2 regions of the Bacillus sp. FG16 genome follow, and region 2 is predicted to be linked to the other one. Evidence: predicted binding sites of a transcription regulator. Region 2 holds the regulator's gene; the other holds the start of a gene.

Region 1 (3,219 bases), on a different contig from region 2:
ACGGATGTTACTGTAGAAAATTCGTTTGATGGAAGATTTATTATTATTCGTAAAGGGAAGAAGAACTACAGCCTTGTGAAATTAGGAGAATAGTTTGTGTGAAAGGGATGGGAGTAGGAAGAATACTTCCATCCCTTTCATATACACAATTTAGACATAAAATAATCAGTAAATTTAGATAATTAAAAGGGTTATATTATTCTTCTGCCGAATAAATAAATTAGAGAAAATTACGGATAAAGTGAAACTTTAATCAGTGGGAGTTTTACTGCCCGCAAATAGTGGGATAAAAATAGCCCGAACCATGCTGGGCATGATTCGGGCTTATATTCAGATTAGTAAGCTAAGCTGAATAGACCTTTAATGTGTGATAAGTAACGAACGTTACTTGCTTCTTTCATTAATGATGCTGGTAAGCCTTTAAGTGGAGTATTGCTTGCTCCAATTGTAGCAACAGCATCTTTACGTCCTAGACTAGCAAGTGTTCCAGAGTTTACAGGTGCGAACTCTTCGAATGCTTTGCCTTCTAGTGCTGCGTATAAGTTGTATCCAATTAACTCACCCATTTGCCAAGCGATTTGTGCAGTTGGTGGGTATGGACGACCGTCTGGAGAGAAGACAACAGCGCTGTCTCCAGCAACGAATACGTCTTTGTGAGAAGTAGATTGTAGGTATGCATCAACTGTTGCACGTCCACGGTTAACTTCAAGACCTGATTCACCGATTAATGGGTTACCTTGAACGCCACCTGTCCAAACGAATGTGTTAGCAACAAGTTTTTGACCGTCTTTTAAGTCGATTTCATTGCCAGCAACGTTTGTTACAGGAAGACCTGTTAAGAATGTAACACCGCGTGCTTCTAGGCTAGTAGTTGCACGTTCGATTAAGTGATCTGGTAATACTGGAAGGATTTTTGGACCTGCTTCAACAAGAAGAAGTTTAACTTCTTTTGGATTTACGCCGTGGCTTTTTGCAAGTTTAGGCATAATGTCAGCAAGCTCACCAACTAGCTCAACGCCAGTTAATCCGCCACCACCGATTACGATTGTAGCATCAGCTTCGTTTTTCGTTTTCGCGTATTCACGAATACGGTCTTCAACTTGTTTGTAGATTTTGTTTGCATCAGCAGCAGATTTTAATACCATGCTGTTTTCTTCTAGTCCTGGAATACCGAAGTAAGCAGTTTTACTTCCTAAAGCAACTACAAGTGCATCGTAAGATAAAGTAGTGCCGCCAGCTAGTTTGATTTCTTTGCTATCAACAGAGAATGACTCAACTGTTGCGATTTTAAGATCGATATCTTTACCTTTGAAAAGCTTTGTAAGTGGCATTGCAATTGCTTGCTCAGCAACGTTACCAGCTGCAAGGCGGTGTAGTTCAGTGATGATTTGGTGTGTTGGGTATTGGTTAATCACTGTAACTTGTGCTTCTGATTTGCTGTAATATTTACGTACGTTTAAAGCGGCAAGAAGACCGCCATAACCAGCGCCTAAGATGACAATTTGTTTTGACATAGTATGATATCCCCCGTCTTTACTAATTGTTGTTATAAGTTAAATTATTTATTGTTACGTTCTGCACTAATTTGAAGATATGCGTTCACAAAGCGGAACATTTTTTGTGCTTGTGGATCTTTTAGTAATTTTAATAGACCGAATAGGCCGATAACTTCAGTACTTTCGTCAGCACGATCTTTCGCTTCGATTGCAGTTGCAGCCATGCTTTTCACTGTATCTTTTACAGGTTCTACAAGCTCTGTAATTGCACCAACAGTGTCGCTTTTTAATACTTCATCAGTAGCAACAGTTTGAGCGAAGTCATAAGACTTAGTTAAAATGTTAACAAGCTCAGTTAATTTTGGAAGCTGTTCTACTAGTGTTGTTAATGATTCTTGTACCTCAGGTTTTAACAACTGATCAAGTACATCAAGTTGTCCTTGGCTAGCAGAAATTTGTACAGTTTCTTGTTCTGGCTTTGTTTGAGTCATAGTTTCTGGCATCTCCAATTCTCCTTTACGATAGCAATACTCTTATTTTTTATAAGTAAGATAGTAAACGTTTACGAAACTTTATGCAAAGTTTCACAAAACACAATAAAATGCCTTTAAATTTATGACAGCAAGTAAGCTGCAAACATAAATCTAAAACCATAACGTCTTACTTATTATTTATGAACTGTCCGATATATGGCTTGTCCGCATAATGGAAAAGCTCCGTTACCGGAAAGTGTATATAATATATATCCTATATTATATACTATATACACCTATGTTAACATAAAAATGATTCCTAATTATTTGATATTGAGTGTATAACGTAGTGCTGACAAGGTATGAAAGCGTATAAAATATTTTGTTTCAGTTAGAAATGTACATATATATATAGAAAAAAAGGAAAAAACGAACAAATTCATGTTCGTTTTTTCCTTTTTCCTATTATTCACCTTCCGCAATTAGCATCGATGTGTTACCTTCTTTTTCAAGATGGCATTCGCCCCAAGAACAAAGAGAGTCAAGAATGGATTCTAAAGACCAACCGTAGTCGGTAAGAGAATATTCTACTTTCGGTGGGACTTGGTTGTATACTTTTCTTTGAATGACCCCGTCGTCTTCTAATTCACGTAATTGCTGCGTTAACATTTTTTGTGTAATACCAGGCATGGAGCGTTTTAATTCACTCGTTCTCTTTGTACCTTTCGTTAAGTGACAAAGAATAACAACTTTCCATTTGCCGCCGATAACTTCTAAAGTCGCCTCTACAGGAATATTGTATTTCTTCATATGAAACCCTCCCTTTTTGAGTAAAGTAAGTTTAATAATACAAATGTTACTTTTTAGTACCTATAGCACTTTAAAGTACGTACTTTTTATTATGTTAAATATGTTTCATAATAGCACATGTAAGAGGCAAATGAGTAGTACGGTACTAAAAAGTGACTATGTTACTTTTTAGTGCCTATCGTACTTTAAAGTGCGTTCTTCAAAAAAAGAATGAAACCATTCATAATAGCATTTGTAAGTATGAAATATATGTTTTAGAAGATAAAAGGGCCTTTTTATCATACTATTATGATTGGATTTCTTGTAATAAGGAGGAATTCAATTGAGTTCATATACAGTATCATCTTCGGAAGTTCAGACGAATCGAAGAAGTATGTTTGCTTTATTAGCACTAGCAATTAGTGCGTTTGGGATTGGTACGACCGAGTTTATTAGTGTCG
Region 2 (3,219 bases):
CTACTCGTATGTTACAATATGAAAGACACCCTAAGTTGTTTTCGCTAAACGTACAACTTTTTCCTGTCTCCTACTTTAATTTCAAATACGGATTTACAAAAAAATCATAATTCGAATGAAAGTTTATATCGTAGATAACATATTTACATGTTATCCTACCTCATCTCATACACTAGAGTTAGAAAGGATGGTTAAACTATTTGAAGAAACAATACTGGTGGATTATCGTTACATACATTTTAATGCAGTTATCTGGAATTGTTGGATTACCACTTCTCCTAAAAACAGGACTCTATGATAATAGAGGATTTACCATGGAGGAAAAAGGACAAATCATAACGGGACACTGGGCGATTATTAGCTTCTTTGTTGCATTATGTATCGTTCTTTGGTTACTTAGAACAGACATTCGTGACAGGCATTTAGATGCAATGCGCTCTTCTGTTCCAGCTACTATTGGATGGATTTTCATCGGCTTCTTCTTGGCTTTCTTTTCACAAATAGTTGCCGGTATGATCGAGATGCAGCTGCTAGGAATTAAACAAGGTTCAGAAAATACAATGAAACTGATGGAAATTGCAAGAACGACACCTTGGTTCCTTATTGTCGTATCTATAATCGGACCTATCTTGGAAGAAATCGTATTTAGAAAAATTTTATTTGGTACACTTTATAAGAAGTTTAACTTCTTTATTGCAGCTATCATTAGTTCGCTTGTATTTGCAGCAATCCATTTTGATTTTACTCACTTATTGGTATACACTGCTATGGGGCTCGTATTCGCCTTCTTATATGTGAAGACGAAGCGTATTATCGTTCCGATTGCAGCTCATGTTGCGATGAATACATTAGTCGCTATTGGGCAAATTTTTATGAGCAATGAGCAAATTCAAGAAATGATTAAAGAAGCTGAAAAAATGCAAGGCTTTATCGGAGGATTTTTTGTATGAGAAACTCACCATTGTTCATGGCTGCACTATACTTCCTTCTTGGATGTATCTTTACACGCTTCGCCATTACGAACGTGACAGATACAATCTGGAATGTGTGGACAATACTATTTGCAGTTATGGCAACAATTGATTTTAATTTGGCACTTCGCCTTATATTAGTTAAATTCACAAAGAAGAAACAATAATAAAACGCAGAGGTCGCTTCCTCTGCGTTTTATTGTGGATAGTTTTTCAAAAAGTAAACTAATGTTTGTAACTCTACAGCTAAATCAATATGATGAATTCTAATATTCTCTGATACGTTTAATCGTGCTGGTGTGAAATTCAAAATACCATGCACGCTCGTTTCAGCTAATCTATCTGCTACAGCTTGTGCTACTGTAGCCGGTACTGTTAATATTGCCACTTGTATATCATTTGATAATCTCTCTTCTAATTCATCTAAATGGTATACAGGAATGCCCCCGATTTCTGTTCCAACTTTCTCTTCACTAACATCAAATGCCATTTCAATTTTTGTATTATTGTTTTTCGTGAAATTATAATGTAAGAAAGCGGTCCCTAAATTACCTACTCCAATAAGTGCTACACGCGTTATATCATCTTGATCAAGTGTTTCGCGGAAAAATGATAATAAATAATTTACGTTATATCCATATCCCTTTTTCCCTAACGCTCCAAAATACGAAAAATCTCTTCGTATTGTTGCGGAATCTACTTTTACCGCTTCACTCAATTCGGCCGATGAAACACGCTGCTTACCAGAAAGAGATAAGTTTTGGATAAATCGATAGTATAGAGGCAATCTTTTAGCAGTGGCTTGTGGAATCTTTTGCTGATCCATATGACCTCTCCTCTCTTCCTATCTTTATTCATATACTTTAATCAAATACAGAAGTTTAGCACTCATTAAATTCCTTGTATAATAAAGAGAAGAAGTATTCTCTCTTATTTTAAACTATACACTATTTTTAGTATGATTGAGAAATATAAACATGGCAAAGTTAAGAAATTATTTGAGGTGAAAACATTGATTTTATTACAAGTAAATGGACTTTCGAAATTATACGGTGCAGAAACAATTCTTGCAAACATAAAATTGGAAGTACAAACAAAAGATCGTATCGCATTAGTTGGAAGGAATGGAGCTGGAAAATCTACATTATTAAAAATTATCGCTGGTGAGTTATCACATGATGGTGGCGAAATTATAAAACCGAAAGATGTCTCAATCGGGTATTTAGCTCAAAATACCGGTCTAGAAACGTCTTTAACAATTTGGGATGAAATGCTAACCGTCTTTACCCACTTACAGCAAATGGAGACAAAACTTCGAAGGCTTGAGCAAGAAATGGGCAAAGAAGAAAACTTTTCAAACGAAGCTATATATGAAAGATTGTTAGCTGATTATGACCAATTGCAACTCAATTATAAAGATCAAGGTGGATATCAATATGAAGCGGATATTCGCTCCATTTTAAGCGGCCTTGGCTTCCCAGTTGAAACGCACCAGACGACGATTTCTACTTTAAGCGGTGGGCAAAAAACAAGATTAGCTCTTGGGAAATTATTATTAACAAAACCAGACTTACTTATTTTGGACGAGCCTACAAACCATTTAGACATCGAAACATTAACATGGCTTGAGCAATATTTACAAGGTTATCCTGGCGCAATATTAATCGTTTCACATGACCGTTATTTCTTAGACAAACTCGTTACACAAGTATATGAAATTTCGAATAAAGAAAGCAGACGATTTGTTGGTAACTACAGTAAATATTTAGACTTAAAATCAGCCTTATACGAGCAAGAAATGAAACGTTACGAAAAACAACAAGATGAAATCGCAAAACTTGAGGACTTCGTTCAAAAGAATATAGCTCGCGCCTCTACAACGAAACGTGCTCAAAGTCGCCGTAAACAACTAGACAGAATGGAATTATTAACGAGACCATTAGGTGATTCTAAGTCAGCATCATTCCACTTCGATATTGAAAAGCAAAGTGGAAATGATGTTTTACAAGTAAAGGATGCAACCATTGGCTATGATGAGGACCCTATAATTGAAAACGTAACTATGCGCTTAACTCGCGGAGATAGTGTTGCTTTAGTTGGTCCAAACGGAATTGGGAAATCTACATTATTAAAATCTATTGTGAATAAGTTACCACTATTAAATGGTGATGTTTCTTTCGGATCAAATGTATCTGTTGGTTATTATGATCAAAAGCAAGCAAACTTAACATCTTCTAAACGGGTTTTA

What was found. Region 2 encodes Rex, which represses fermentation and respiration genes when NADH is low (regulators of the CRP and FNR family bind a similar motif). Its sites were predicted from a motif close to TTGTGAAATATTTCACAA; they were not measured.
Region 1: the regulator Rex is predicted to act here: its motif matches at 2,069-2,086, upstream of ACODS7_RS05355 (DUF1641 domain-containing protein).

The regions. Positions count from the first base shown of each region.
Region 1 is NZ_JBMDKC010000008.1:89,997-93,215, forward strand. It holds gene tyrS (tyrosine--tRNA ligase) at 1-93, shown strand, start outside; gene ACODS7_RS05350 (NAD(P)/FAD-dependent oxidoreductase) at 336-1,514, opposite strand; gene ACODS7_RS05355 (DUF1641 domain-containing protein) at 1,559-1,999, opposite strand; gene ACODS7_RS05360 (winged helix-turn-helix transcriptional regulator) at 2,435-2,779, opposite strand; gene ACODS7_RS05365 (MFS transporter) at 3,153-3,219, shown strand, end outside.
Region 2 is NZ_JBMDKC010000108.1:4,031-7,249, reverse strand. It holds gene ACODS7_RS26720 (CPBP family intramembrane glutamic endopeptidase) at 201-950, shown strand; gene ACODS7_RS26715 (YdiK family protein) at 947-1,138, shown strand; gene ACODS7_RS26710 (redox-sensing transcriptional repressor Rex) at 1,168-1,797, opposite strand; gene ACODS7_RS26705 (ABC-F family ATP-binding cassette domain-containing protein) at 1,984-3,219, shown strand, end outside.